DNA from 4 places in the Lysinibacillus sp. HST-98 genome. Region 1 is predicted to be linked to each of the others. Evidence: riboswitches for the same ligand, from Rfam matches in the RefSeq annotation. Region 1 holds a riboswitch; each other region holds the start of a gene.
The links. Region 1 has a riboswitch for S-adenosylmethionine ahead of JIN86_RS18610 (methionine ABC transporter ATP-binding protein). Riboswitches for the same ligand answer to the same signal wherever they lie in the genome.

Region 1 (8,021 bases):
TTAGCTTACTATAATGGTTCACAATATGTGAAAGTGCCAGTCAATGAAAAAGAGATTAATTTAAAACGTTATAAGAAAAAGCATGGTGTGATTAAATCAAACACAGGTGCTAGTTTAATAGATTTAGGGGATGGAATTGCATTACTTGAGTTCCATTCGCAATCCAATGCAATCGGTTTGGATATTATCCAAATGATTAACTTTGCGGTAGATGAAGTAGAGGCTAACTATAAGGGCTTAGTCATCGGTAATCAGGGGAAAAACTTCTGTGTTGGGGCTAATCTAGGAATGATTTTAGTAGAAGCACAGGATGATAATATATTTGAGCTAGATTTCGTCATTAAGGCATTCCAAGATGCTATGCAGAAAATTAAATATTCACGTAAGCCTGTTGTAGCAGCACCGTTTGCCATGACATTAGGCGGGGGAGCAGAGGTTTGCTTACCAGCAGCACATATTCAAGCAACAATGGAAACATATATGGGCTTAGTGGAAGTAGGGGTTGGATTAATCCCAGGTGGTGGCGGAAATAAAGCGCTCTATCAAAAATTCCTCAAGGGCTTACCAAACGGCGTAGAGGTAGACTATCAACATATTGCTAATAAAGTATTTGAAACAATTGCGATGGCGAAGGTTTCAACATCTGGTGAGGAAGCACGTGAAAATAATTTCCTAAACTTTGCGGATGGTATTTCAGTTAATCCAGATCATCAATTGTATGATGCGAAGCAGGCGGCCTTAGCACTTTACGAAGCGGGCTATCAACCACCTGTACCAACTAAAGTGCCAGTGGTCGGTGCATCAGGCTATGGTACATTACTCATCGGTGCGCAAGGGATGTTTGAGTCAGGCTTTATTAGCGAACATGATTTAAAAATTGCTAAAAAATTAGCTTATGTTATTGCAGGTGGAAAAGTTCCGTACGGCACATTAGTCGATGAGCAATATTTATTGAACTTAGAGCGTGAGGCATTCCTTAGTCTTGTTGCTGATCCGCTATCACAGCAAAGAATGCAACACATGCTGTTAAAAGGTAAACCACTTCGTAACTAATTGACGAAATAGATCAATCTTGCACATGAAACAAAGGGGGATTAATACGATGCGTGAAGCCGTTATTGTAGCAGGAGCACGAACTCCAATTGGAAAAGCAAAAAAAGGTTCTTTAGCAACAGTAAGACCAGATGATTTTGGTGCTGTTGTAGTCAAGGAAACATTGAAAAGAGCAGGCTATGAAGGGCCAATTGATGATTTAATTTTAGGCTGTGCAATGCCTGAAGCAGAGCAAGGAATGAATGTAGCACGTAGTATTGGGGCACTTGCTGGATTACCAGATACAACCCCTGCTCTGACAATTAACAGATTTTGCTCATCAGGTTTACAGGCAATTGCCTATGCAGCAGAGCGAATTATGTTAGGACACTCAAAGGCAATTCTTGCTGGTGGTGTAGAATCTATGAGTATGGTGCCGATGGTAGGGAATACACCACGTTTAAATCCGACTTTAGCAGAAACGGCTCCACAATATTATATGGGCATGGGGCATACAGCTGAGGAAGTAGCTCGTCAATATAATGTTAGTCGTGAAGATCAAGATGCTTTTGCTGTTCGCTCGCACGAGCTTGCTGAAAAGGCAATTAAAGAAGGTAAATTCAATGATGAAATTGTACCAATCGAAGTGGAACAGCATTACGTAGACGATAACAATAAACCACAGGTGAAAAAATTCACATTTAGTATGGATGAAGGTGTACGTCCAGGTACATCAGTTGAAGGTTTGGCAAAATTGCGTCCAGCTTTCCACGTAAAAGGCAGTGTAACGGCGGGTAATGCCTCTCAAACTTCCGATGGTGCAGCAGCTGTACTAGTAATGGATCGTGAAGAAGCTGACAAGCATGGACTGACACCAATGGCAAAATTCCTAGGCTTTGCAGTTGGCGGTGTACCTCCTGAAGTAATGGGTATCGGGCCTATCGTGGCAGTGCCAAAAGCGTTGGAAATTGCAGGTTTATCCATCGAAGATATTGATTTATGGGAAATCAATGAAGCATTTGCTTCACAGTCATTACAGGTAGTACGTCATTTAGGTATCGACCAAGAGAAAGTCAATGTCAATGGTGGAGCGATTGCATTAGGGCATCCACTAGGCGCAACGGGAGCTATTTTAACATTAAAGCTAATTCATGAATTGAAGCGTCAAGGGAAGAAATATGGCGTAGTGACAATGTGTATTGGTGGCGGCATGGGTGCTGCTGGTGTATTGGAAATTCTATAATTTTTGCTAGATCAGCTTGAGGTGTACTGTTTACGGTTGCCTCCGAACATTGTATACGTCAAGCTTTTCTATACATGATCATTAGGGGAATCAACTAACAAAAAGATATATTGGGAGGAATTAATCATGACTGAAAAAACAACTGATTTCATTAAAGGCGGCGGATTTCTTATTGAAGATGTGGAATTAGATCGTGTATTTACACCGGAAGATTTCACTGACGAGCATAAAATGATTGCTAAAACAACAGAGGAATACGTTACAAATGAAGTTTTACCAGTAGTGGAAAATTTAGAGCACCATGAATTTGAACATTCAGTGCGTCTCCTAAAAAGTGCAGGCGAATTAGGTTTACTTGGAGCAGATGTGCCTGAAGAATACGAAGGGCTTGGATTAGACAAGGTTTCTTCCGCTTTAATCGCTGAAAAAATGTCTGTTGCAGGTGGTTTCTCTATCACACATGGTGCTCATGTTGGTATTGGGTCATTACCAATTGTTCTATTCGGTAATGAAGATCAAAAGAAAAAATATTTACCTAAGCTTGCTTCAGGTGAATTAATCGCTGCCTATGCATTAACAGAGCCAGGTTCAGGTTCAGATGCTCTAGGTGCAAAAACGACTGCAAAATTAAATGAAGCTGGCACACATTATATTTTAAATGGTGAAAAACAGTGGATTACGAATGCAGGCTTTGCTGATGTATTTGTGGTCTACGCAAAAATTGATGGCGATAAATTCTCTGCCTTTATCGTAGAACGTACCTACAATGGTGTTTCAGTTGGTCCTGAAGAAAAGAAAATGGGGATTAAATCATCATCAACTCGTACATTAGTATTGGAAGATGCGGAAGTACCTGTAGAAAATCTATTAGGCGAAATTGGTCGTGGGCATATCATTGCGTTCAATATTTTAAACATTGGTCGTTATAAACTAGGCGTGGGCACAATTGGCGGATCGAAGCGTGCATTGGAGTTAGCTATTCAGTATACAAACCAACGACAGCAGTTTAAGACAAAGCTTTCTGATTTCAATCTGACAAAAGAAAAATTATCAACAATGGCTTCTCAATTGTATGCTTCTGAATCATTAAACTATCGTACTGTTGGACTATTTGAGGATCGCTTAAGCCAGTTAAGCCTGGAAGAGCAAAAGCAAGGAAAAGTAATTGCAGGTGCGATCGCCGAATATGCGATTGAATGCTCTATTGCCAAAGTATTCGGTTCAGAAACATTAGACTATATTGCTGATGAAGCTGTCCAACTTCATGGCGGTTATGGCTTTATGGCTGAGTATGAGGTAGAGCGTATTTACCGTGATTCTCGTATTAATCGAATTTTTGAAGGTACAAACGAAATTAACCGCATGATTGTACCTGGTACATTTATGAAAAAGGCGCTAAAAGGTGAGCTGCCATTATTACAAGTGGCTCAAAATTTACAGCAAGAGCTGCTTATGCTAATGCCAGAGGAAATCGGTACAGAGCCGTTAGCACAAGAAAAATATTTAGTGAAAAATGCCAAGAAAATTGCTGTCTTAGCTGCAGGCTTAGCAGCCCAACGCTTTGGTGCAAAGCTTGATCAAGAGCAAGAAGTATTGGTAAACATTGCGAATATAGCTAACCAATTATTTGCAATGGAATCAGCTGTCTTACGTACAGAGAAGGCAATTGCTCGTGACGGTGTTGAAAAAGCACATCAAAAATTGCTATACACACAAATTTTCTGCCAAGAAGCATTCGCAGAAATCGAAAAGGAAGCAAAAGACACAATTCTTGCATCAGCAGATGGCGATGCTGCCCGTATGACATTATCTGCACTGCGTAAGCTAACGCGTAATAATCCATACAATCTAATTGTGAAGAAGCGTGAGGCTTCCGTTAAATTAATTGATGCTGAAAAATATATTGTTTAGTGCAAATTTAACCGAGCTATCTGCAAAAGATAGCTAGGTTTTTTTTATGAGATGGATAATCGTAAAAGGAGCGGATAAATTTGCACAACTGGTGGATAAACTTACAATAAAGAGTGAAGTTCACCATTGAAAACAACTATGATGGTATACTACAGAAAAAGACAGAAGAGGAGCATTGTAATGACGATTCAATTTTTCCATTATCCGAAATGTACAACATGTAAAAAGGCACAGAAGTGGTTAAATGAGCATGAGGTTTCCTATGAAGAGGTACATATCGCAGAGCAACCTCCCACTAAAGAAGAATTAACAGCTATTTGGCAGGCTAGCGGACAGCCTTTGAAGAAATTTTTTAATACCTCAGGTATGAAATATCGTGAGCTTGGCTTAAAGGACAAGTTAGCCGAAATGACGGAGGATGAGCAGCTTGAGTTATTAGCTTCAGATGGTATGTTAATTAAACGTCCCATCGTCACAGATGGAAAAAAAGTTACTTTAGGTTTTAAAGAAGTAGATTTTGAGCAAGCTTGGAAATAACCGTATTAAACCTTGTATTTAGAGGAGAAGTATGGCACACTGAAAGTGAATATATTACATATTTATGGAGGGGTTTTTTGCATGAGCACACCTAAAGACTTACGATACTCTGAAGAACATGAATGGGTAAAAGTAGAAGATGGAAAAGTACGTATTGGTATTACTCACTTCGCACAATCTGAATTAGGAGATATCGTATTCGTTGAGCTTCCACAAGTTGGCGACGAAATCAAAACAGATGATCCATTCGGTAGCGTAGAATCAGTAAAAACTGTTTCTGAATTATATGCACCAATCTCAGGTACTGTAGTGGAAGTAAATGCAGATTTAGAAGATAGCCCAGAATTCGTTAATGAATCACCATATGAAAAAGCATGGATGATCGTTGTTGAGCCTGCTGATGCATCAGAAGTTGAGAAACTAATGACAGCAGAGCAATACGAAGAAATGATCGCTGAATAAGACAAGCCATAATCGAAAAACGTCGGCAACTACCGGCGTTTTTTGTTATATAATGACTTATAAGTGGGGATCTCTAAATGGAGGTGGCGTAATGTTCGAGGGAAAATGCTTGATAGTAGAAGGGCGTTCAGATAAGCTACAAATTGAGCCTATTTTGAATGAGAATGTTACAATACTATGTACGAATGGTACAATTGGTGTGCATCAATTAGAAGAACTACTGGATCCCTATGAGGGCTGTGAGCTATTTACTTTTTTTGATGCAGATACTTCTGGGGATAAGCTACGTGCATTAATGGACAGACATTATCCAGAAGCTGAGCATCTGCGCACAATGCCAACATACAAGGAAGTAGAAACGACACCAAGAAAAGTCCTAGCGATGATTTTACTGCGTGCACATTTTTCAATCCATAATGAATATATTTTGTAAGGTTGCGTGAGTAAATGGAAGAATGGTCAACAGAGCAGTGGGAAACGGCTAAACAGTCGGGAGAGAAAACTGCATTTTATTTATATACACCGATGTGTGGAACATGTGCAGTGGCATCTAAAATGATGTCCGTTATTGAACAATTACTGCCACAGCTACAAATTGGGAAAGCAAATATCAACTTTTTGGAACACATTGCCTATGAGCATCAAATTGAAAGTGTTCCATGTCTACTCATCACTGATGGCGGAAAAGTGACAGAAAAAATTTATGCCTTTCAATCCGTACCATTTTTATATGAATTGTTAAAAAAATCAATTGACTGAACTTTACTAGCGTGGTAAAGTATCAAATATATTACTAAAACATTAAATATATCGAACTCTTATGAAGAGTGGCGGAGGGAAGTGCCCTATGAAGCCCGGCAACCATCACAATGTGAAAAGGTGCCAAATCACTCAAAGATTTTTCTTTGAAAGATGAGAGAACGGTTTAACGTATCATACGTGACCCCTTCTACTTGTCTGTGAGTGAAGGGGTTTTCTATATGAGAAAAGGAGTATTCGCTATGATCCAGCTTCAAAATATTACAAAGAAATACAAAACAGCAAATGGCGAATTAACGGCAGTCAAAGACGTCAACCTTACTATTAATAAAGGTGAAATTTTTGGCATTATCGGCTATAGTGGTGCTGGTAAAAGTACCATGATTCGTTTATTAAACGGTTTAGAGAAACCGACAGCAGGAACAGTAACGGTGAACAATCAAGAATTTTCATCGATAAAAGGGCAAAAGCTTAGAGCGGCTAGACAAAAGGTAAGTATGATTTTCCAGCATTTCAATTTACTTTGGTCGAGAACAGTTGCCGAAAATATTGCATTCCCTCTAGAAATCGCAGGCTTCCCAAAGGCTCAACGTGAAGCACGTGTGAAGGAATTGATTGCCCTTGTAGGCTTAGAAGGGCGCGATAAGGCATATCCATCCCAGCTTTCTGGTGGACAAAAGCAGCGTGTAGGAATTGCACGTGCATTAGCGAATAATCCAGAGGTTTTACTATGTGATGAGGCGACTTCCGCACTCGATCCTGAAACAACGGATGCTATTCTTGATTTACTCGTAGATATAAATGAACGCTTAGGCTTAACGATCGTCCTGATTACCCACGAAATGCATGTCATTCGCAAAATTTGTCATCGTGTAGCGGTGATGGAGGCAGGCGAAATTGTGGAACGTGGTGAGGTATTGCAAGTCTTCCAAGCCCCACAGGCAGCTATTACTAAGAAGTTTGTATCTCAAATTACAGACACTAAGGAAACACAAGATACGGTAGCACAAATTAAAACAAACTATCCAACTGGGCAACTTGTCAAACTTATTTTTGTTGGTGAAAAAACAGAACAGCCTGTCATCTCACATCTTGTGAAACAATTTGATGTAGAAGTAAGTATTGTTCACGGAAATATTTCGCAAACAAAAAATGGTGCATATGGTACATTGATTGTGCAAATTGATGGCTCTCAGACAAACGTCACTGAAGCCCTTCGTTATTTAAATACAGTGGAAGTACAGACGGAGGTGATTGAAAATGCTAACTAATCTCTTTCCGAATGTAGACTGGGAAAATATGTGGCAAGCTACGTATGAAACATTATACATGACAGCTATATCAACGGTTGTGACATTTATTCTTGGGTTAGTCATTGGTATTGTTCTATTTTTAACTAGTCCCAATCAGTTATGGGCAAATAAAATCGTTAACTTTTTAACAGGATCACTCGTAAATATTTTCCGTTCCATTCCATTTATCGTATTAATTATTTTATTAATTCCATTTACGAAATTTTTACTAGGTACAATTAGAGGAGCGAATGCGGCGTTACCTGCATTAATTATCGGTGCAGCACCGTTTTATGCTCGTATGGTATTAATTGCGTTACGTGAAATTGATAAAGGTGTGATTGAAGCAGCTCGTTCAATGGGGGCGAAAACTTCTACAATTATTTGTAAAGTATTGGTTCCTGAATCATTACCAGCCTTGATTTCTGGTATCACTGTAACGGCTGTTGCTCTTGTAGGTTATACTGCGATGGCAGGAATTATTGGTGCAGGGGGTCTTGGTAACTTAGCTTTCTTAGACGGCTTCCAGCGAAATCGCCAAGATGTGACATTAATGGCAACTATTTTGATCTTAGTAGTCGTATTTATTATTCAATGGATTGGTGATTTAATTACCGAGAAAATTGATAAACGCTAGCAAGAAAAAGAGGTTATTTCGGTTCTTACCGCTAACATATTTTAAACAAATAAAAGGGAGTGTCATAAATGAAAAAGTTATTAGCAGGATTATTTTTATCCATACTTGTACTAGCATTAGCAGCTTGCGGTACAGATAAAAAAGAAGA
Region 2 (8,021 bases), on a different contig from region 1:
TTATCTTTACGGGATTTTCCACTTATAAATGAAAGAATTGTAGATGAAGAGGTTTTTCTCATGTGTTTATATGCGGATGAGCTGGCAGAAAAAAGATATACTAGCCAATTTTCGAATATATTTTTACAGCGTTGGCATCCTTATATTGTGAATGTATTACAGCAGGATGTTTCGAAGTCTATAGCTATTAAAGCGGTGCTTGATTATTTTAATATTGACCCTAAGAATGCGATTGCCTTTGGGGATGGGGATAATGATATTGATATGTTGGAGTATGTAGGAGTAGGAATTGCTATGGGAAATGGTAGTAAAGCTCTAAAAAGAGCTGCCAATTTTGTTACAAAGAAATCTACGGATGGCGGTATCAATTTTGCTTTACGTCAGCTTCAAGTCATTTAGAGCGCTGAGGTTACACTATATATAGCAGGTAGATTTTAATAAATTTTAGGTGGGATGATTTATGGCACATCACGTGCAGTCTCTAATTGAACATTACGGATACTTTGGGATTATCGTGATTCTAATTGGAGGTATTGTTGGGGTGCCACTTCCTGATGAGGTGTTTCTAACTTATGTAGGCTATAGTGTTTACCGAGAAAGTCTTGAACACATTCCTGCTTTGGGCAGTGCAATGATTGGTGCGGTTGGAGGCATTACCTTAAGCTACTATATTGGTTATCGTTTTGGCTTACCGTTACTGCAGAAATATGGCCCTAGAATTCATATTACAGAGCAAAAAATTGACTTTACGAAAAAGATGTTTACAAAAATAGGACCTACCCTATTATTAATTGGCTATTTTATTCCAGGAGTACGCCATTTGACAGCATATATTGCGGCTATTAATAATTATCCTTATAGAAAGTTTGCACTTTTTGCCTATATAGGGGCATTTATTTGGACGTTCACATTTATATCATTAGGAGAGATGCTTGGAGAGAAATGGCGATTTGTTGGATACTATTTAACTCATTATAGTATCTATCTTATCCTTTTATTTATTGTAGGGATGCTTATTGCTTACTTTTTATTCAAAAAAAGAAATGGACAAACATAAAAGTCGGTATACGCTATACCGACTTTTATGTTATGGCAAAATAGCAAATGAGCGCACAGGGAAGCCAGATGCTTTTTCTGGCTTAGGTACGATATTGAAGATGATAGCGCCTTTCGCAGGTAGCTTGTCTAAATTAGTCATTAGCTCAATTTGATAGGTGTCCTGGTCAAGCACAAAATATTCGCCATCTAGCTTGCCATTTTTACGAAAATTAGCAGCAGAGTCTGTATCGAATGTTTCATGACCAATTGCGCTTACCTTACGTTTTGTTAGTAAAAACTGTAAAGCTTCTAAACCCCAGCCAGGGATATGGTTATGTCCATCTGCATCCTTATTACTGAAAGCCTCTTTATCTGGCCAGCGCTTACTCCAATCTGTACGTAATGCAACAAATGTTCCTGCTTCAATTTCTCCATGCTTGTCCTCAAAATTAAGAATATCTTCTACACTTAATGTAAAATCATGGTTGCTCGCAGCCTCTTGTGATTTATCAATAACAACAAGGGGGAGAACAAGCTCTTTTAGTTCTAATTCTTCTAAGTAGCGAGTATCTCGCACAAAATGAATGGGTGGGTCGATATGTGTGCCATATTGACCAGGGAACGTGAATTGTTGAGCGAAGAAACCATCCTTATGAGAAAATAATGTTTCAAATTTAGCGTCCTCAAACATAAAAAAATGTGGTGAATTAGGGCCGAAAGTATGTGTTAAGTCAACCCACTGTTTCGATTTTAATAATTCCAATGCTTGCAAAAGTTCATTCGACATCGATTTCCCTGCTTTCTGTAAAAAATAGTGGTAAATAAAAAGGAGTCCCCTAATAGAAGAGGACTCCTGCTTGAAACAACGGTAGTTCTTCTTCTCATCTTCAAGGCTGATCATTTTGCCAATTGGAATTAGCACCATACTGTTAGCTGGTTGCTGAGACTTCATCGGGCCAATCCCTCCGTCTCTCTTGATAAGAAAAGTAATATAAGAATTTTCAGAAATAACAATACAAACACTTTAGCATAGTTTTTTATAGTTTACAAGTTCACTAGGAATTTTCACCAATTCAAATTTAAGGTGACTCCACAACAATCATGATCAATAAGACGTATTCTAAAACTGTCTGGTGTATAGTTTGTTTCAAATTTCACCGTAATGCCTGTTGATGTGATTAATTTTTCAACCTCTGTTTTATTTGAAAGTTGAGCAGCATTCATTAAATCATGTGCGAATTGTTGGGAGCTATCTATTTTATCCGTAAGTAATTGGGCTTGTTGCATCATCGCCTTTATCCGTGATGCTGAAGCTTTTAATTTGTGTGTATCGATAGGTGGAAAAGGATTATTGGTCGGCATTGCTAGATGTTGCGAAAAGGGTCTAGTGGCAAAATGATTAGCGATAGGCGATGTTGGATAATGATAGGGATGCACAAAATACGGATAAGGATTGTAATACAAGGTCATTCCTCCTATCCTATAACTGATACCTTATCTTATGTAGCCAAACGGCTTTCGGTGTTATTAGCAGTGCAATGTTTAGGACAAACATTTAAAAAGGAAGCTAAAGTAAGCTTCCTTTTAGCCAAGTACATTCAAGACATCATCAATTTTTTTACTATGTGATAAAATGCCATAATTCATCCATGTTAAAAAGTCTACTTCATAGACACAGTTGCTTTTAACGGCAGCTAGGTTTTTCCAAGTAGGAGTTTTTAAAATAGCACGTTCCTCATTTTCATAAATGGAATGTTGTTTATCAAAGGTAATAAATAAATGATCAGCATCTAATTGCAACAATTGAGCAAATGTCAGTTGTGCTTTACGTTGATTGTGCGGAATACTCCATACTAGTGAATGTGGCATTAAACCTAAGTCACGATATAAAATGGGGCCCGTATAGCCACATTCAGGGCCCGCGTATAGAGTAATGCCAATGGCTGAAATACGGAGAAATGCCACACTTTGCCTATAAACAGATTTGCTAAGAATTCCTTTTGCTTGTTGTACTTTATCTTCATATTGTAGGATTACGTCTTGCATCAAGGAGGTTTTTCCTGTTAGATCTGCAATTTTAAATAAAGTAGATTGCCAATTCTCTCCAGGGTGTGAGAGATGGCAGACGGGGGCTACCTCATTTAAATGGTGAAAGGATTCCCAACGCTCTACACCAGAATCTAGCATAATTAAAGTCGGCTTATAGTAAAGGAGTCGATCCATTTCTCTATTTTGTACATCGATATCTGGCACTTCCTGTAGACCTAAATAGTCTTGTTTTCCCCATTTTGCATGACTGAATTGAGCAATTGGCGTAATCCCAAGCGCAACAAAGAAATCTTCTAAGAATGGTGCAAATACACGTAGATGGCTGCTTTGATTTCTTCGATATTGTCCTGGAGAGATGCCGACATGTTCTTTAAAACGACGATTGAAATAATACTCATTATTAAATCCGACAGATTGGCTAATTTCAAATACTCGATCATTTGTTGTCATTAATAGTTGCTTAGCTTTTTCAATACGTATGTTATTTAAATAGTGAAGGGGAATTTGTCCCGTAATATCTTTAAAAATGCGCGTATAATTCCACCTTGGTACGTCAGCTAGCTGTGCTAGCTGCTCAACTGTCCACTCCTTTTCAAAATGTTTATGTAAATGGTTAATGGACTGCTCAACAGATTGGCGATCATTTTTTTGCATCTGCTTGGGTATGGTTTGATGTAAGAGCAATAACATCAGCTCTTGAAAGTGCACATGCTGCTCAAAAATCGTGTGTTCATGCTCCGCTAACCGGTTCTGATAGATGACTTCTAGCAGTCTATGACATTGTGAAAAGGGGAGAAGATGTCGTTCGATGATACTTGTAAAATGACTATATGAATTCTGACTATTGCTGAGATTGACAATGTTGAATTGTAATTGATAAAAACAAAGGTGCTCACTTTGAATGTGGATACTAACCGTGTTATTTGGCGGTATCAATATGCACTTTTCTTCACTAAAATGAATGGTGTCATGATCTATTTCTAGTTTTCCACTACCATTCATTACGATGAAAAGTGTATAGAAATCACTACTAATCAATAATTTTTTTGATGATTGAATTGCATAAGAGATATTTTGTAACGTATAAACATGTGTTAAGTTACCCATTGATAATTCACCCCTTTGTGTTGAATTGGCATAACAACACAAAGAAAGCCCTCATTAAGAGCGTTCTTCATATTGTTGAAAAAGATCATATGACTAGTAGAAAAAGCCCGTTTAGCAAGGCAAGGGGTTGATTTCCGCTCCGCCAGCGTCCTTTCCAGGGGGCGTCCGATGAGCCGCTTCACTCACTTACGTTCGCTCCAGGGTCTCATCTGTGACACTAAATCCCCTTGGAGTGACGCTGGCTCCACTCCAATCAACTATGCTGCTAACGTGTCTTTTCTTCTTTCGTACTAGCAGTAGGGAACAAAAAAGTCTATTAAAGAGAGAATAGGCACTTATTTCAATGTGAAGAAGTGATGAGTGACAACACCTATCCATGTTCTCCTTCACAAAAGTGCTATTGATTATTTTGTTTTTTAACACTAAGCCAAAGAAAGCCCTCGTTAAGAGCTTTCTTTTGAAAATTATTTGACGAACCATTTCTCTAGATCATCATACTTTAGCAAATTGGCTGTGATTGCGCCTGATTGCCAATATGTGCGGTCAGCGATATAGACGTGCCCATTTTTTACAGCAGGGAGTGTTTTCCATAGTGTACTATCTAACCATTTAATAGCTTCTTGGTTTTCTTTAGACTCCCATGTACCGTTTGAAGGGAAAAGGATGATATGATCCGCATCTAATTCCGTGATAGCCTCTTCTGATAAGACCTCTTGGGACTCTGCCATATCATGGGCTAATGGATGTGGTGTTAAGCCTGTCTCTGTGTAAATATAGCCAGAGTAGCGATTTTTAATGCCAAATAGCGCTAATGTATTATCTGCTACATTTAGTCGTACAACAGCGACTGTTTCGTCTCCAATTGATTCATCTAGTTTTGCTTTTAAATCGGAAACACGTTGTTCATATCGATCAACCATTTCTTTTGCTTTATCTGGAATATTTAAAACATTAGCTATTGTTTTTGCAATTTCACGTGGATCTTGTAGAATATCTTCCTTCAAGCGGTAAGTAGGCGCTACCTTTGAGTACTCCTCATACTTTGCTTTATCTGCGGCACCATCTACAATGATTAAATCAGGCTTGGCTTGTAATAATGTTTCCATGCTACCAGTAATGTCGAACTCAGGGACATCTAATCCTAAATAATCCTGTTTTCCCCAAGATGGGTGATACCATTGCACAACGGGTTTTACATCCAAAGCAGTTAAATAGTCTTCCAAATAGATAGCAGCTACACGCTGTGGATTTGTAGGAATTTCTACTTTTCCAAACTCGTCTTCTACAATTCTTGTATCTTTAGATGATTGTTCTTCTGTAGCTGTATCCTCTTTTACTTCATTTGAGCCACAGGCACTTAATACGAATATTAGTGCAAAGAAAACTACAAATGAAAAATATCGACCTCTACGCATTTTATTCACTCCTATAGATTTACTAAAACAGTATTCCTTTAAATTAGAATGATAATCATTCTCGTTTGGTTCAAGTAAATTATAGGATACAACATATCAACAAACAATACACATTCTCTACTACTTTTTTATACAAAATGAAATTCAGAGAGTTATTGTTTTTTGTTATCGAAAAGTAACCATAAAAGTGTAACAATTGCTGCTAGCATAACCATCAGGAATCCGTATATAGGCGTATGCGCCAACGATTGGTGGCGAATAATAAAGCCTCCGATATATGAGCCTAAAAATATGCCTATGTTGAAAGCGGAAATATTCAATGCTGAGGCCATTGAAATTGCTGATGGAATATATTTTTCAGATAGTAGAACAGCATATAGCTGCAATCCTGGGACATTCATAAACATAAACAATCCCATTGTCAGCACCATCATTAATCCCATAATAGGTGATTCAAGAGTAAAGCCAATGCCAAGTAATGCCAATGCAAGTCCAACAAAAATAATAAAGATGGAACGTAGTGGATTATGATTAGCAAAATGACCACCTAGAGTATTACCGATAGCTACACAAATACCATAGACAACTAGAATAATGACGACTGCATGTGGGGAATACCCCATATATTGCTCTAAAATAGGTGAAACATATGTGTAGACAACAAAAACACCGCCGTATCCAATTGCGGTAATAAATAGTATTAAGATCATTCGAATATTGCCTAATACTTTGCCAATATCACGAATAGAGATGGGATTGCCTTTCGATAATTGGCTAGGTACTAACAATGCATTACTAAATAAACCGACAATTCCAATGACGACAATAAAAATGAATGACATACGCCAATCTGTTACTTGTCCAATAAATGTACCGAGTGGGACACCTGTTACAGTAGCTAATGTTAAGCCAGTAAACATAAAGGCGATAGCACTTGCTCGTTTATTTGGTTCCACTACATCGGCTGCTATAACAGAAGCGATGGACATAAACACACCATGTGCTAATGCTGAAATAATACGTCCGATTAATAGTAAAGCGAAATTAGGAGCTAAAGCGACTGCTAGGTTACCCACTATAAAAATGGACATGACAAGCAATAATACGGTTTTTCGACTAAGGCGGGATGTTAGAGCTGTTAATAATGGAGCCCCAACAGTTACCCCTAGTGCGTATATAGAAACGGTTAAGCCAGCTGTGCTAAGAGAAATACCAAAGTCATCTGTAATTAATGGTAAAAGTCCGACACTGATAAATTCAGTGGACCCTATACCAAATGCACTGATAGCAAGTGCTAGTAAGGTGAGTTTAGCATTTGGCTTTTTTGATTTTGACATTTTACTACGATCTCCTTTGCTTTTTTTATTTTGTGTAGTAATATTCATACATACCAAAAAGATATGTAGAGTACTTTTCGTTACTTTTGGATATTACAGGAGGTTTACGATGCAAAAAGTTTACAATATTGGTGTCGAAGCTACACTAGAAGTTATTGGGGGTAAATGGAAACCAGTTATTCTTTGTCATTTAAACCACCATGGTAAAATTCGAACAAACGAATTTCGACGATTGATTCCAGGTATTTCACAAAAAATGCTCACAAACCAATTAAGGGAACTGGAGCAGGCTGGGTTAATCAATCGAAAGGTCTTCAATCAAGTACCACCAAAAGTTGAGTATTCATTAACACCTTATGGACAAGGAATGGAACCAATTCTGAACATGCTTTGTACGTGGGGTGAAAAACATGTTGAATTATTACAGGATAAAGGTGAAGATGTTCTGTTAAAACAACGTGATGATGATATCGCCATGCAGCAGACATCATAATGAGGGGAGAAAGAGACTGTCATATACAAGACAGTCTCTCTCCTCTTTTTTTATAGAGCAAAGTCAAATTCATCTGGATTTGGTCCAACACGTTGTTCACGATTCATCTCATTGATTAATGCCATTTCTTCGTCTGTTAAAATAAAGTCAAAAATATCAGCGTTTTGCATCATACGCTCTCTACGTACTGATTTTGGAATTGTAATTACTCCATTTTGTACATCCCAGCGTAAAATAACCTGAGCATTTGATTTTCCGTATTTTGTTGCGATTTTTGAAATTGTTTCATCTTCAAGAAGTCCACCTTGCATTAAAGGTGCCCATGCTTCAAGTTGAATTTGGTGCTTGTCACAGAATGAACGAAGCTCCACTTGTTGTAAGCGTGGGTGGAATTCCACTTGGTTCACAACAGGTTTAATACGAGCAAATGATAATAAGTTTTCCAAGTGTGCTACAGTGAAGTTACATACACCGATTGCTTTGATCTTGCCTTGTTCATATAGGTCTTCAAGTGCTTTCCACGATTCAGCATATTTATCTTTACCAGGCCAATGAATTAGATAAAGATCTAAATAATCTAAT
Region 3 (8,021 bases), on a different contig from region 1:
ATACTCATTATGTTCACCTACCATCTGTGTACTAAAACAGTTTTATACTAAAAATTACTATATATCTTGTGTTGTGATTAGTAAAACGAATGTTTATAATGAATAGGATTAAAAAAATTCATGTATATAGAGGGATTGCGGATGAGCTTAGTTAAATATGAGATTCTTACAAAGGTGGCAGAGGTGGCAAGCTTTACAAAAGCAGCTGATGCGCTAGGGTTAACACAATCTGCTGTGAGTCATGCCGTGTCGAGTTTAGAAAAAGAGTTTGGCTTTGCGCTCATTCATCGAAGTCGTGTGGGTGTGACATTAACGAGTGAGGGACAAACAATGCTAAGGGCAATGCGTCAGGTTTTGGATGCTCAGGAATTATTGCAACAGGAAGCAGCTCACATTCATGGCGTGACACGGGGTAAGGTTCGAATTGGTGTGATATCGAGTATTTCTTCCAATTGGATGCCAGAAATTGTTCGAATTATGGATAATCAATTTCCAGGGATACAGGTGGAGTTACGAGAGGGAGATTACTATGAAATTGAACAATGGCTTTTAAGTGGTGAAGTAGAAGCAGGATTTTTGAATGGTCAAAAGTCAGCGCAATATCAGTTCACTGAGCTCCAACAAGACCCATTATTATGTATTGTTTCGGATAAAAGTCCATTGTTTGATAAGACAGAAATTGATATCGTAGATTTAGAGGATATGCCATTTATTATGACTTCCTATAAAGGGACAAATGATGTCAAGGTGCTATTAGAGCAATATCATGTCAAGCCGAATATCCGCTTTGAGCTTTCTGAGGAGGTAGGGATTCTTTCCATGATTTCTCATCATTTAGGGATCAGTATTTTACCTCAGTTGGTTATTCAAAATTTACCGCCAACATTGAGAGCGATTCCATTAAAGCAAGGTGGCTACCGAACGATTGGTATTGCCATGAAACACCATGCTTCGCCCGTCACAAAGAAATTTGCAGAGATATTAAGTGCTTGGCTAAAAGAACAAAACAGCTCCCTAAAATAGTGGCTATTGAAGCCTATCCTTACATTACGTTAAAATAGTATTTGTATATATTTCAGAAAATAGGTGAGTGTATGGGGACATTACAGGGCAAAACCGTACTCATTACAAGTGGGGGAACACTTGAAAAATGGGATCGTGTACGAGGTCATACGAATTTATCAAAAGGCACAATGGGGTGTTATTTAGCAGAGGCGGCGCTGGCTGCTGGCGCTAACGTAGTATACATGCATGGTTACTTTGCACAGCTCCCAGAAAACCAAAATGATATGACATTGATACAATTTGAAGGCATAGAGGATTTAGGACAAAAGGTGCGTCATGCAGTTCAACAACAACATGTCGATATCGTTATTATGGCGGCTGCGGGCTCTGATTGGGTCATTGACAAAGTATATGATCAATCAGGTAATTTAATGGAGGAAACGGGGAAAATGCCTTCTGACGAACCACCTATTATTCATTTTAAAAAAGCACCAAAAGTATTAGGTCAAATTAAGGGATGGCAACCGAATGTAACGTTAGTAGGCTTTAAGCTCGAAGCAACGAATGATGAGGAATTCTTGTTAGCTCGTGCCAGACTGCGTATGGAAACAGCCAATGCACAATTTATGGTAGCAAATAGCTCTCAGTCTTTATATGGGGGGGATGAACCTCATTGGATTGTACCTGCTGATGGACAGCCTCTTAAAGTAATGGGCAAGCAAAAAACAGCAGAAGCTTTAATGATGTATTTACAAAATCAATAAATGTGAACTGTGTAGAGAAATAGTTCTACGCAGTTTTTTCTTGCCTAAAAGGTTAGCATCCTATAATATTTACTTAACGTTCGGTAAAAAAGGAGGGTAATAATGGGAAATAAAGAACAAACTTTTCGAAAGATTATAGAAATTGCTTATGGGATGTTTGCGGAAAATGGTTTTGAAAAAACAAGCTTAGCAATGATTGCTACAGAGGTCGGTATTTCAAAACCAGCCATTTACTATTATTTTCAATCAAAAGATCAATTAATCGCTTTCATATTTGATGAATTGTATAAAGAAATTCAACATGATGTCGCTGTGGATTATAAAGAGCTTTCTTCCGCTAATTTTAAGGAGGAATTACTTAAGCTAGGCTATCAATCTATTGAGGCACAGGACAAGGACCCTTATTTTAATAAAATATTTAATCAATATGTACTATTAGCGGCTCGCGATGAAAACTATAAAAGACAATTAGTAGAGCTAGAAACCAGCTTTTTAACAAGCTTTGTTACTATCCTACGATATGGCGTACAGCTAGGCGTGTTAGAGGATACTCCCCATATAGAAGCGAAGGCACAGATGCTAGCCCTGGTCTATGATAATATCGGTAATTTCATGTTAACAGGCAACCAATTGAACTATAGGGCTATTTGGAAGGAGGCTGTACATAGCGTTATTCAAGGGGGCAAAGATGACAAAAAGAAATGATGATCGGCGCATTGAAGGTCTTGATTTTGCAAGAGCTCTCGCCATGCTTGGCATGTTCATTGTCAATTTTGGCGTTATAACAGGTTCTACAACGAATGGTTCAACATGGTTAATTGCCTTCCAACATCTTTTCGAGGGACGTGCTTCAGCCGTATTTGTCATGCTAGCAGGAATAGGGACAGCCTTCATGACTCGTCAGGCTAGAGAGAGTAAGGACCCAATCCTTCTTCGTCAAAATCGACTTACTTTGTGGAAGAGGGCGCTTTTGTTATTTACGATAGGGATACTATTATATGTGATCGGCTGGACAGGAGATATATTACATTATTATGGCGTGTATATGTTTGTTGCTGCTTGGTTGATTGCCCAATCCAAGAAAATGATGATCTTCATAATCGGTGCCATCCTTATCCTTTCACAATGGCTCCAAATTCAGTTTAATTACCTTGCTGGTTGGCATCCAACATATGTGTTACTAGAGTATCTTGATTTTTGGACACCAGCTGGATTTATAAGAAATTTGATGTTTAATGGCTATCACCCTCTATTCCCCTGGATTTGCTTCTTTCTGATAGGTATGGTGATAGGCACATTAGATTTAACAAATCATACATTAAGAAAAAACTTACTGGTGACAGGTTTATTGCTAGTCATCATGACTGAGACTTGTTCAACGTTATTCATTAAGATGACAACCATTCATTTATTAGATGTAGAGAGTGCATTGTATTTATTTGATACAGGACCGATTCCACCGAATATGATGTATGTCCTATCTAATTCGGCTTCGGCTATTGTCATCATTGTGGGCTCCATCTATCTTGTAGAGACATGTAAAAATAAAGTTATTCAATCTTTCATATTAACAGGACAAATGTCTTTAACGCATTATGTTGGCCATGTTGTTATAGGCATTGGAATACTAATTATTTGCCAAAAGCTGGAGAACCAAACACTTGCTTTTTCCATGCTGTATGCCTGCTGTTATTTTTTAGGATGTGTCTTTGTTTCAGTATGGTGGAGGGCTAAACATCATCGAGGCCCACTTGAATTCATGATGAGGAAATGGAGCTTGTAATAAATTAATGGAGTGCCATCTATTTCTCACTGACTAGGCATAAAATACTTTAGGTATAGGGAGTCTTTTAATCTAAACGACATATTGCATAGTATTCAACTAGGTTTTCTAATATTTTGTATTGACATTCCTATAGCAGAATTATAGAATTATTTTCAAGAAACGCAGTACTCTTATCAAGAGAGGTGGAGGGACTTGGCCCAATGAAGCCTCGGCAACCGAAAAACAGGTGCCAAATCCAACAGATGGTGTCTGAGAGATAGGAGGGGCTATCAATCAGTTTGATGCGTTGGCCTCTTTATGAACAATAAGGATAAAAAAGAAGGGGTGTATCGTATGGCTCAGTCAGTAAAAGTAGATGATAAGAAATTAGAGGCAATTGCGAAGGCGATTCAAAATCTTGAATTTGGTGAAGTGCATATTACGATTCAAGATGGTGTGATTGTGCAAATTAATAGGCTTGAAAAGCAGAGATTTCCGCAGAAAAAATAACCATGATTTCAGTAGAACTTATGTCAAACGGCCACCTATAAGCATGAAGGATTTCCTGTGCTTACAAGTGGCCCTTTTTTTGTGTAAAGGCTAGCTATAAAAGCTTTTTGGTATGGGACCGATATGACGGCGATGATACAGCAAGGGCTCTTTTTGAGCATTTGTAATATCTACGACCTGCCCTATAAAAATGGTATGGTCACCAGCATCGATTTGCTGAAATGTTTTACATTGTAAATTAGCTGCTGTATCATGTAAAATCGGTAGTCCTAAAGAGGAAGTGGACCATGTTGCTTGTGCAAAGCGATCAGGGATTTTACTAGCAAATAGTGTACATAAATGCTCTTGATCACTCGCTAAAATATTGACCGCAAAATTTGGCGCAGTCGTGAAATAGGGATGGAGCTGAGATTTTTTATCGAGTGACCACAAAATAAGGAGCGGGTCGATTGAAACAGATGCAAAGGAATTGACGGTTAAGCCAATCGGTTTTGTGTCATGACATGTCGTGACAACTGTTACGCCTGTAGGGTAATTACCTAATGCCAATTTAAAAGCAGCTACTAAATCTGTCATTCAAATCACCTCTTTATGAAATTAGTGAACGGAGTTTGTAGGTAAACGAAACTTTTTTTCATATCCTACTAGTAACTCCTTTTCTTGAGTAAATTTTAAACTAATCAAACATACAGGTAAAGGTAATGGGGAAAGAAAGGGGAATGGCCATGACTTTATATTTTGATCATCTGGTTCATCAAGTGGAATCACCAGAAAATATAAAGGTTTTCTTCAATAAACGAAATGTCCATACAGTGAATGGTGGGCAGCACACGATGTGGGGGACTTATAATACGTTAAGCTACTTTGGCTTAAGCTATATTGAACAAATTGCTATCTATGATCGTGATTTATTTGAGCAAGCGGCACAATACCCATATTCCCTACATTATACGTTTAAACGTGATCAAGAGCGCCAGGGATTTTCTCGAATTGCTCTGCGCACAAAAAATATTGAGGAAGAGGCTCGACGATTGCGAGCATTTGGCTATGAAGTATATGGACCAGATGCATGTAGCAGAACAAGACCAGATGGCACGGTGGTAGAATGGAAGCTACTGCATTTTGGTAAGCCAGATCTGCCAATTGATTTTCCATTTTTGATTGAATGGGCGGAGGAAGATGAAGAACGCTTTGTTCAATTAAAAGCAAGTGGTGCCATTGATGTCAAACAGGCTATAACGATGGAATCCGTCCAATTCTACGTCAAGGACATGCAGGCAACAGTACAGCTGTGGCAAGAGGTGTTACAGCTACCAGAGCCTACGCAATATGAGCAGTATATGTCACTACAGCTACCGAATATGCGTTTAGATTTCTATAAGGAAGAGAGTGCGATGACAATGACACTCGGTCATGTCAAAGAGGGACCATTTGGTGTGACATTAAAGGATCCTAAACGAACAAAAGAAACATTAGTTTGCCCTGGTGCTTTTTATTGGATAAATCGATAAGGAGAAAAGGCTGGGCCATAACTAACTGGGACCTTCATTAAGCCGAATAATCTTTAAATTAACAAAACATGATAACTAGAAAAACCGAACTATTCCAAAACACTTCGTGAGCATTTCAGTGGATAGTTCGGTATTTTTGTTGGCTGAAACACTTTTGCCCAAACACTTTACATAGTGTCGAAAACAAGAACATCCATAGAATTTCTGATGCAGGCTACTTGCTTTCCTGTTAGCGGGCCGCTTCCTCCGCTATCGCTACAATCCACTAACTTTTAGCAAAGGTGTTCACTACTCATTTATCGAGAGGTGTTGTCACTCATCACTTTTCTACTATGAAAAAACAAAAGCCACTTTTTTAGAATGGTTGATTGGAATGCAGCGTCATTCCTAGGGGATTTAGCGTTACAGAGGAGGCTCTGGAGCGAAAACAATCCTTCACCTTGCTAAAAGGTTTTAGCTAGTGACATGATCTTTATTCAACAGTATGGAAAAATCCACTTCATCTGAGAAGTGGATTTTCGTTGCCAATTGTTATTCGATGGTCATTTTTTTCGGTGTTTCTGTACCTGTATACCAATCAAACTCAATTTCAAATGAATGCTTGTCGCCCTTTTTGGTATAGGAGTATTCGATTTTGAGCTGTTCACTTGGGCTGACAACTGTTGGCTCTGTGCCTTGAACAAAAGTGAATTCACCATTTTCTTTAAGCTTTTTTGCAATCGTTTCCAGTGTTGCCGCAAATTCTGCTACACTTTGTCGTTCTTTATGCTTCAAAATAACTGCAGTCATGGGTTTATTTTGTTTATGCATCGAAATCCCTCCTTACGTATAATTACTTCTATTATAACATGGAGGAGGCATTCAGCTTATAAAACAACACAAAAAGCAGATGAGGAAAACGATGCATTTCCTAATCCGCTGCTAATCTGGAACTACATGGATAGCCCCATTATGCTTATAGTTTTACAACATTTGATGCTTGGGGTCCACGATTGCCTTCCACAACATCAAATGAAACCTTTTGACCTTCTTCAAGTGTACGGAAGCCTTCCTCCTGGATGCCCGTAAAATGAACAAATACATCTTCGCCATCATCACATTCAATAAAGCCATAACCTTTTTCATTATTGAACCACTTTACGATCCCCTGTTGCATAAGCATTCGCCTCCAATGCGCTTGAATGTAAAATAAAGTTAAATAAATGGTGCTCTCATTGTGAAAATGTGAAAAAAATGCATTTTCTCTTAGAACATACAGGAATTGAGCAAAGATGTCAATTGATTGACGAAATGCTTGTATATCTGGCTTTCTTTTTTTTCACAATTAAGACTATAATGGAAATGAACAACATAGAAAGTAGGATGCCAAATGACAACGAAAAATCAACCATTATCAGATTTAGAAATCGCTAGTCAAGCAGTGATCAAACCTATTACGGAAATTGCCAATGCTGCGGGTATTCCAGAGGATGCTCTTGAGCAGTATGGACGCTACAAAGCAAAGATTGACCCATTAAAAATTACTGCTCAGGGTGAGGATGCAAAGGTAGTATTAGTATCAGCTATTAGTCCAACCCCTGCTGGTGAAGGAAAGTCGACTGTGACTGTTGGACTGGCAGATGCCCTTCATCAATTAGATAAGAAGGTGATGGTCGCATTACGTGAACCATCATTAGGTCCAGTCATGGGCGTAAAAGGTGGCGCAACTGGCGGAGGTTACGCACAAGTTATACCAATGGAGGATATTAATTTACATTTCACTGGCGACCTTCATGCGATTACAACAGCTAACAATGCTTTATCCGCATTTATTGATAATCATATCCACCAAGGAAATACACTTAACATTGATCCACGACGCATTATCTGGAAGCGTGTCATGGACTTAAATGATCGTGCCCTTCGTAAAGTAGTGGTGGGATTAGGTGGTCCTGTTCAAGGCATGCCGCGTGAGGATGGCTTTGATATTACGGTTGCCTCTGAAATTATGGCGGTATTCTGTTTAGCAACAAGCATTGAGGATTTACGTGAGCGCATCGCTAGTATTGTGATTGGCTATACTTTCGAGCGTGAGCCTGTCTTTGTGCGTGATTTACAGGTAGAGGGTGCCTTAACACTATTATTAAAAGATGCCTTTAAGCCAAACTTAGTACAAACATTAGAGGGAACACCTGCTATTATCCATGGTGGTCCATTTGCGAATATTGCCCACGGCTGTAATTCTATTATGGCGACACAAACCGCTCGTAAGCTAGCTGATATTGTGGTGACAGAAGCGGGCTTCGGCTCTGATTTAGGTGCTGAAAAATTCATGAACATTAAAGCTCGTAAGGGAGGCTTTAAACCAAGCGCAGTTGTCATTGTAGCGACAATTCGTGCATTAAAAATGCATGGTGGTGTTCCGAAAACAGCTCTTGTAGGTGAAAATGTGGAAGCACTCCTACAAGGAATTGAAAACTTAGCTAA
Region 4 (8,021 bases), on a different contig from region 1:
TTTTTATTTGAAAGAAAAAGCTATGTTATTTTTATTTTACTGCATACAAAAGATAGTAAAGCCATTCGTGATATGTTAAATAACATGTTTTGCTCCTTGGCCAAAACCGAATTTTATAAAAAGCAGCAAGCACAAGGTTATCAGATAGCTATTGGGAAGGTTGTTTGTGATGTAGATGAAATTCCTAAAAGCTATCAAACTGCACTAGAAACCTTATATATTTGTCGAAAAGTACAAACGTCCTCGTTCTTTTACGATGACCTGCATTTATATCATTTAATCTATAAATTACAAATGCAGGTGGATTTACAGGAAGTGATTTACGACTATTTACAGCCCGTTATTGAATACGATGAAAAATATAATAGTAAGCTTCTCGAAACATTGCAGGTGTATTTACAAACAAATGGCTCTAAACAGCAAACAGCGAATCAATTGTTTATTGTTCGTCAAACACTCTATCACCGCTTAAAAAAGCTTGAAAGTTTACTAGGTAAAAATTTTATGAATGGGCATAACCGCATTACACTTGAATTTATGCTACTAGCCAATTCATTGATCGAGGATAAGCGCTAGAAAAAAGTTGGCACGCTCAAAAGGCTATCTACCTTCCTAAGCGTGCCCCTTTATTACCCTTTCACAACTACATCCTGATACAGTTCAGGTCTGCGATCATCGTAAACAGGGATTCTTCCACGTACTTCATCGACAATAGAAAAGTCTACATCGATCACCGCTATTTCCTCGTCCTCAGCACCAACCCAAAGTACTTCTCCCCAAGGCTGAATAATCATGGATTGCCCATTAAAATTTTCTACCTTTTTTGAAATACGATTAACGGCTATGACAAAGCATTGATTTTCAATTGCCCGAGCCTGTAGCAACGTTTTCCAATGGTCAATCCTTGGAGTTGGCCACTGCGCTGGTACAAATAATACCTTTGCTCCTTGTAATGCATGGGCTCGTAACCATTCTGGGAAGCGAATATCATAGCAAATAACACCAGCAGCTTCAATGTCACCTAGAGCAAAACGATTCATTTCATTCCCTGCCTCTAAGTAAAGATGCTCGTCCATTAAACGGAAAAGATGTGCCTTACTATATTCCCCTACAAGCTCTCCATTACGTTCGAAGGTATACATCGTATTATAAAATTTGTCACCTTTCTTTGTTGAAACAGACCCCCCTACAATATGTACATCAAGTTCCTTAGCAAGTTTAGCCAAAAAGGCCTTTGTCCGCTCACCATTGATATCTGCTAGCTCAGACAGTTTTTCCAAAGCATAGCCTGTATTCCACATTTCAGGTAACACAATAATTTCTGCCCCTTGTTTTGCAGCTTCACGAATCTTCTCCTCCGCACGCGCAAAATTTTCTTCAACTTTGCCAAAGCCAACATTTAATTGAATACATCCGATTTTCATATCCATTCCTCCTCTAGACAATTAACAGAAAAAGTAATACTATTTGCTTCATATTCTTCAATAATAATTATTATATTCTGAAAAAGGTGATCATGCATGGAATTCTCGAAAAAACTACAGCAACTACCCACTCAATTTTTTGCAGCACTCGTTCAAAAAGTAAACTTGGCCCTAGAAGAAGGGCGTGATGTCATTAACCTTGGGCAAGGAAATCCCGATCAGCCAACGCCTACTCACATCATTCAAGCATTACAGGAAGCGGCTGAAAATCCTCAAAACCACAAATATTCACCATTTAGAGGTCTCGCTGAATTACGCCAAGCTGCTGCCGACTTTTATCAACGTGAATATCAGGTAGAACTAAATCCAGATACAGAGGTAGCGATTCTCGGTGGAACAAAAATTGGTCTAGTTGAGTTACCTTTAGCAGTGTTAAACCCTGGTGACACGATGCTCTTACCAGACCCTGGCTATCCAGATTACCTATCAGGTGTTGTACTAGGAGACGTCAATTTTGAAGTGATGCCACTTTTTGCCGAAAACGATTTCTTACCTGATTATGATGCATTACCTGATGAAGTGAAAGAAAAGGTAAAGCTTCTTTACTTAAATTACCCGAACAACCCTACAGGAGGTACAGCATCACTTGCGTTTTTTGAAGAGACTGTTCGCTTTGCGAAGGAACACAATATTATCGTATCACATGATTTTGCTTATGGGGCAATAGGATTTGACGGTAATAAACCAGTTAGCTTCCTTCAAGCAAAGGGTGCAAAAGAAGTAGGAGTTGAAATGTATACACTATCGAAAACCTATAATATGGCTGGCTGGCGTATAGGCTTCGCTGTAGGGAATGCCGAGATAATTGCTGCCATTAATCTTATTCAGGATCATCTGTTTTGTAGCCAATTCCCTGCCATTCAACAAGCCGCAGCAGTAGCACTGACAGGTTCCCAACAATGTGCGGATGAACTACGAGCTACTTATGAGCGTCGCCGAAATGTACTCATTGAAGAAGCTCGAAGAATTGGCTGGCATGTTACGGCTCCAAAAGGCTCCTTCTTCGCATGGCTCCCGGTACCACTAGGCTATACAAGTGAACAGTTCGCTGATCTTTTGCTCGAAAAAGCTGATATCGCTGTAGCAGCAGGTAATGGCTTCGGTCAATATGGTGAAGGCTATGTACGCGTAGGGTTGCTGGTTAGTGAGGAGCGCTTACGTGAAGCAGTCCATAGAATCGAGCAATTACAATTGTTTAATAGATAAATAAGACGTATCCTGTAGCTATCTCTAGCTACAGGATTATTATTATTTTTCAATTTTCCTTGGTTGCCCTAAACCATTTTCTAATGGATAAAATTGAGCATGACCTGTTTCATCATCCCATTTTCGAATATGTTGAATACCTTGTACCTCTGCCAACACTATGTCAGCAGTAATAACAGGGTTTCCCCCTTTTATTAAATGCCCACCTGATACAACACCCCATTGATCACTCATAGAGCCATGGAAATGTGTCTCATATCCACCATCTCGTTTACACACCACACCTGAACCTTGAATAAATTCTAATGGTCCCTCTTTTTCCATCACATCACTAAAACGAACTTGAATTTGAGCTGTTGCATCTGGCACTAAATAAACAAAGCTACTTTTTTGAAAGCTGCCAATACAGCTTACAATTGTGGCTGACGCTATATTATTCTCTTCGCAAAGCGCTTCAATCCCTTCAATGATATCTGTTCCTGTTAAAAAACGAGCACTAATAACCTTACCAAATGAACCTATACCATAATTAACTCTTACAGACATCGTTATCCCTCTTTTGCGTCGAAATATTATAATTATATAAAAAATTAAAAAATTATTTATTGACTTACTATACCCTATAAATTATATTAGTTCTATCGGAATTACAAAAAAATATTATAAATCTCTTATCAAGAGTAGCTGAGGGACTGGCCCTATGAAGCTCGGCAACCTCCTTTTTAAAGGAAGGTGCTAAATCCTGCAAACGAACTTCGTTTGATAGATAAGAGAGGACATCTTTTCATGAGCCTCTCTTAATTTGTAAGAGAGTTTTTTTATTTTCAAAAAACCGATAAAAACAATCTTGGAGGTATTTTCATGAAAAAGAAAAATAAATTTTTAGTAGGTTTAGCAAGTTTAACATTAGTAGCAGCTTTAGCAGGCTGTGGCTCTAAAGAAGATAGTAAAAGCCAAGCTGAAGGAATTGATGAAAAGAAAATCGTTGTAGGCGTCACTTCTGGTCCACACGAACAAATTGCAGAAGTAGCCGCTAAAGTAGCAAAAGAAAACGGGCTAGAAGTAGAGCTAAAATCATTTTCTGACTATGTTTTACCTAATACATCCTTAGCTGAAGGTGATCTTGATGCGAACAGCTATCAACACGAGCCTTTCCTGGATACATTTAATAAAGATCATGATACAGATTTAGTACCAGTGGGCAAAACGATTTTAAATCCAATGGGTATCTACTCTGAAAAATATAAATCCTTTGATGACATTCCTGACGGTGCAACGTTTGGCTTACCAAATGACCCAACGAATGGAGCGCGTGCCCTCTTTGTTTTACAGGAAGCTGGCTATATTAAGTTAAAAGATGGCGCAGACTTAACAGCCTCGATTCGTGATGTAGAAGAAAACAAAAAGAATTTAAAATTCATTGAATTAGAGGCAGCTCAAATTCCTAAACAACTTAGTGAAGTAGACGTAGCAGCTATTAATACAAACTTTGCATTAGAAGCTGGTATTAACCCTAAAGATGACTCTATTTTATTGGAATCTACTGATTCTCCATACGTGAACTATATTGTCGTGCGTGCTGAAAATGAAAATGATCCAACAATTCAAAAGTTCGTTGAGGCTTACCAATCTGATGAAGTACGTCAATTCATCGAAGAGGAATTCAAAGGTTCTGTAATCCCTAGCTGGTAATATGTTCAGGAAGCTTCTATAAGCCAAAGAATCTGCCGAAATCCCTCTATAGGAAAACGAGCAGATTCTTGCTTTTTAGAAGGTGGAGAAAGGAGCAAACAATCGCATGATTCAATTACAAAATATCTCAAAAGAATTCAAGTCGAAAAAAGGCATCATAAAAGCTGTGGATGGCATTAATCTTCATGTAAAAAAGGGACAAATTCATGGTGTAATCGGCTATAGTGGTGCTGGTAAAAGTACACTCATTCGTTGTGTTAATCTACTAGAACGTCCTACAGCAGGAAAAGTAGTGATAGACAATGTAGACATTACGACCCTTTCTCTTCAAGAATTACGTCAAACACGCCAAAAAATCGGGATGATCTTCCAGCACTTTAATCTAATAAAAACAGCAACAGTTTACAATAATATTGCAGTTCCCTTAAAGCTTCTAGGCTATAAAGAAGCGGAAGTAAAAAACCGAGTAGCTAAGTATGCTGAAATTGTCGGTTTAACAGATAAACTAGATAGTTACCCAAATCAACTTTCAGGTGGTCAAAAACAGCGTGTGGCGATTGCACGTGCCTTAGCACAGGAACCAGAGATTTTACTTAGTGACGAAGCAACAAGTGCACTTGATCCTGAGACAACGGAAGCCATTCTTGAATTGTTGTTAAAAATTAATCGTGAATTAGGCATTACGATTCTGCTCATCACACATGAAATGAATGTAATTCAAAAAATTTGCGATGAGGTTTCTGTTCTAGAATCAGGGAAAGTTGTGGAATTTGGCACAGCGATTGAACTTTTTGCGAAACCGAAACACCCTACAACGCGAAAGTTTTTAAATACAATTTCACAACGTAATTTATCCCCCTCTCTTATTGAGCAATTAAATGTTTCAGGAAGTGTAATCCGTTTAACATTCCTTGGTGAAAGTACTGGTAAGCCATTATTAGCCGAAGTCACTAAGGTATACGATGTACAACCAAATATTTTAACAGCTAATATTATTGAATTAAAAAACGGTATTGTCGGCAATATTGTGGTGCATTTACATGGCGAGACGCAGATTGTCCAAAAGGCGTTAGCGTATTTTTCAGAAAATGGTGTGGCAGTGGAAGAATTAGGAGGTGCGTTCAATGAGTAGTATCCAAAGTTTCTTTACAGATTGGTCAGATGTTATTGGCAAAGCAATTATCGAAACATTTCAAATGGTCGGAATTTCATTATTGTTCTCCATTCTGATTGGTATTCCATTAGGGCTATTAATTGTTTTAACACGACCAGGACAATCCTTTGAAAATAAATTTTTCTATCAATTTTTTAATCTATTTATCAATATTGTTCGCTCTGTTCCATTTATCATTTTATTATTCTTCATTTTACCTTTTACCAAGTTAATTGTAGGTACAACAATTGGTGTTAAAGGTGTAATCGTTCCGCTAGTTGTTTACACAGCTCCTTATATTGCACGACTGATGGAATCTGCGCTTTTAGAAGTGGATTCCGGAGTAGTAGAAGCCTACACAGCTATGGGTATTAAACGTCGCCATATCATTTGGCATGTCCTATTACGTGAAGCACGACCATCTATTATTTTAGGCTTAACGATTGCCACAATAGGATTAATTGGTGCAACAGCAATGGCAGGAATGGTTGGTGCTGGCGGTTTAGGTGACCTTGCCTATCGTTACGGTCATTTACGCTATGAGGTTGATGTGATGTATGCAACTGTCTTTATCTTAATCATCCTTGTGCAAAGCATTCAATCCATCGGTAACCGCTTCGCCGCGAAGTTGAAAAAAGATTAAGAGGAGAATGAAGATGACAAACGAAATTTATGTAGAGAAAAATGGCTATATTGCAACGTTAGTATTAAATCGCCCAGATAAACGAAATTCTTTATCAAGGGCAATGTTTCAAGCCATAGTAGACCAACTAGAGCTACTCAGTATAGATTCTTCCATCAAACTTTTAATTGTTCGCGGTGTCAATGATGTAGCCTTTTCTTCCGGTGCAGATATTAGCGAGTTTTTAGATGTTCGTTATGCTACAGACAATGCCAAAGCCTATAATGAATTGGCTCTAAAGGCGATCGATGCCCTCTATAAATTTCCGCATCCGACAATTGCTATGATTCAGGGCTTAGCAATTGGTGGTGGCTTAGAGTTAGCAAATGCTTGTGATTTTAGATTAGCAACACCTAAGAGTAGGCTAGGCATCACCGCTGCAAACATAGGTATTGTCTATAATTTAGAAAGCACGAAACGTCTCATCAATATTGTTGGTGTCGCTAAGGCAAAGGAAATTTTGTACACAGCTACTATTTTCACAGCTGAAGAAGGAAAAAATATTGGTTTAATCACGGCCCTCCACGAACCAGAGGATATTGATGAGGCGACATTGCAATTCGCTGAACATTTATTAAGTAAATCATCCATTGCAAACACAGGCATCAAAAAAGTGATCCAGGCAATTGTTGATGGTGAAAATGAAGAAAACGATGCGTTGGCACAGTTAGTTTTGGATTCATTTAGTTCAGACGATTATAACGAAGGTATTCAAGCCTTTTTAAATAAAAGAAAGCCTATTTTCAATAAATAAGTGAGGTAGTAACGATGACAAACATAACTGATGGCGATCTACTCTTAAAAAATATAACTGCACAAGCCCCCTTCCCCATTTGCTTTGCAGATTTAGAAAAGGCCGTAGCGGAAAAAATCGAAGCTGGACCTTTTGGCTATATCCGTTCAGGTGCTGGTGGTGAACAAACACTGCGCAATAATCGTGCAGCTTTTGAGAAGTATTCCATTGTTCCCCGTTTTTTAAATGATGTGTCAAACGTTGATACATCCGTTCATTTGTTTGGTAAAACATATCCAACTCCTTTTCTTTTTGCTCCTGTGGGCATGAACGGAATGGTTCACGATGAAGGTGAGCTTGCTGTTGCACGTGCTGCCCAGTTTTTAAATACCCCTTATATACAAAGCACTGTTTCCACTTTTGCTCTTGAAGAAGTTGCTCAAGCTGCGCCTTCTGCAACAAAATGGTTTCAATTATATTGGTCTACCAATGAAGAAATTGCTTTTAGTATGGCTGCACGTGCGGAGGAAGCTGGATTTGAAGCGATCGTTTTAACTGTCGACACCGTAATGCTTGGCTGGCGTGAAGAAGATGTACGCAATCAGTTTTCACCATTGAAGCTAGGCTATGCAAGAGGAAATTATATGAATGATCCCGTTTTTACAGCCTCTTTACCTGATGATTCATTCGAGTCCTATGTACAAGGTGTCTTGCAAAATGTCTTCCACCCAACACTTAATTGGGAGCATGTTCGAGAGTTAAAAAAACGTACAAATCTTCCTATATTATTGAAGGGAATTTTACATTCTGAAGATGCAAAGCTAGCTATCGACAATGGTATAAATGGCATTATTGTATCAAACCATGGTGGCCGTCAATTAGATGGCGTGATTGGTTCACTCGATGCCCTTCCTGCTATTGCGAAAGTTGTGAATGGACAAATTCCTATTATATTAGATAGTGGTGTATATCGTGGCATGGATGCCTTAAAAGCACTTTCTTTAGGAGCGGATGCCGTTGCAATAGGACGTCCTTTCGTCTATGGACTTGCCCTTGAAGGACAACAAGGCG

Region 2: it holds a riboswitch for S-adenosylmethionine, as region 1 does, so the genes downstream of both, JIN86_RS15225 (cyclase family protein) here and JIN86_RS18610 (methionine ABC transporter ATP-binding protein) in region 1, are expected to answer to the same signal.
Region 3: it holds a riboswitch for S-adenosylmethionine, as region 1 does, so the genes downstream of both, JIN86_RS09270 (YezD family protein) here and JIN86_RS18610 (methionine ABC transporter ATP-binding protein) in region 1, are expected to answer to the same signal.
Region 4: it holds a riboswitch for S-adenosylmethionine, as region 1 does, so the genes downstream of both, JIN86_RS12255 (MetQ/NlpA family ABC transporter substrate-binding protein) here and JIN86_RS18610 (methionine ABC transporter ATP-binding protein) in region 1, are expected to answer to the same signal.

The regions. Positions count from the first base shown of each region.
Region 1 covers NZ_JAENHX010000009.1:127,286-135,306, reverse strand. The annotation lists gene JIN86_RS18645 (3-hydroxyacyl-CoA dehydrogenase/enoyl-CoA hydratase family protein) at 1-1,053, shown strand, start outside; gene JIN86_RS18640 (acetyl-CoA C-acetyltransferase) at 1,103-2,275, shown strand; gene JIN86_RS18635 (acyl-CoA dehydrogenase family protein) at 2,402-4,186, shown strand; gene JIN86_RS18630 (arsenate reductase family protein) at 4,367-4,723, shown strand; gene gcvH (glycine cleavage system protein GcvH) at 4,805-5,185, shown strand; gene JIN86_RS18620 (toprim domain-containing protein) at 5,277-5,618, shown strand; gene JIN86_RS18615 (thioredoxin family protein) at 5,633-5,944, shown strand; SAM riboswitch class I at 6,001-6,104, shown strand; gene JIN86_RS18610 (methionine ABC transporter ATP-binding protein) at 6,187-7,215, shown strand; gene JIN86_RS18605 (methionine ABC transporter permease) at 7,205-7,873, shown strand; gene JIN86_RS18600 (MetQ/NlpA family ABC transporter substrate-binding protein) at 7,942-8,021, shown strand, end outside.
Region 2 covers NZ_JAENHX010000006.1:185,205-193,225, reverse strand. The annotation lists gene JIN86_RS15235 (Cof-type HAD-IIB family hydrolase) at 1-399, shown strand, start outside; gene JIN86_RS15230 (DedA family protein) at 461-1,057, shown strand; gene JIN86_RS15225 (cyclase family protein) at 1,088-1,825, opposite strand; SAM riboswitch class I at 1,917-2,022, opposite strand; gene JIN86_RS15220 (YuzC family spore coat inner layer protein) at 2,104-2,508, opposite strand; gene JIN86_RS15215 (helix-turn-helix domain-containing protein) at 2,623-4,194, opposite strand; gene JIN86_RS15210 (ABC transporter substrate-binding protein) at 4,659-5,609, opposite strand; gene JIN86_RS15205 (MFS transporter) at 5,762-6,946, opposite strand; gene JIN86_RS15200 (winged helix-turn-helix transcriptional regulator) at 7,056-7,439, shown strand; gene JIN86_RS15195 (aldo/keto reductase) at 7,490-8,021, opposite strand, start outside.
Region 3 covers NZ_JAENHX010000003.1:137,889-145,909, forward strand. The annotation lists gene JIN86_RS09245 (DMT family transporter) at 1-8, opposite strand, end outside; gene JIN86_RS09250 (LysR family transcriptional regulator) at 142-1,023, shown strand; gene JIN86_RS09255 (phosphopantothenoylcysteine decarboxylase domain-containing protein) at 1,095-1,769, shown strand; gene JIN86_RS09260 (TetR/AcrR family transcriptional regulator) at 1,872-2,474, shown strand; gene JIN86_RS09265 (DUF418 domain-containing protein) at 2,458-3,552, shown strand; SAM riboswitch class I at 3,723-3,818, shown strand; gene JIN86_RS09270 (YezD family protein) at 3,889-4,044, shown strand; gene JIN86_RS09275 (flavin reductase family protein) at 4,135-4,620, opposite strand; gene JIN86_RS09280 (VOC family protein) at 4,770-5,555, shown strand; gene JIN86_RS09285 (amphi-Trp domain-containing protein) at 6,087-6,365, opposite strand; gene JIN86_RS09290 (cold-shock protein) at 6,511-6,711, opposite strand; gene JIN86_RS09295 (formate--tetrahydrofolate ligase) at 6,925-8,021, shown strand, end outside.
Region 4 covers NZ_JAENHX010000004.1:293,991-302,011, forward strand. The annotation lists gene JIN86_RS12235 (PucR family transcriptional regulator) at 1-576, shown strand, start outside; gene JIN86_RS12240 (carbon-nitrogen family hydrolase) at 630-1,424, opposite strand; gene JIN86_RS12245 (pyridoxal phosphate-dependent aminotransferase) at 1,521-2,690, shown strand; gene JIN86_RS12250 (PPC domain-containing DNA-binding protein) at 2,733-3,236, opposite strand; SAM riboswitch class I at 3,359-3,463, shown strand; gene JIN86_RS12255 (MetQ/NlpA family ABC transporter substrate-binding protein) at 3,552-4,382, shown strand; gene JIN86_RS12260 (methionine ABC transporter ATP-binding protein) at 4,489-5,514, shown strand; gene JIN86_RS12265 (methionine ABC transporter permease) at 5,507-6,178, shown strand; gene JIN86_RS12270 (enoyl-CoA hydratase/isomerase family protein) at 6,192-6,971, shown strand; gene JIN86_RS12275 (alpha-hydroxy acid oxidase) at 6,986-8,021, shown strand, end outside.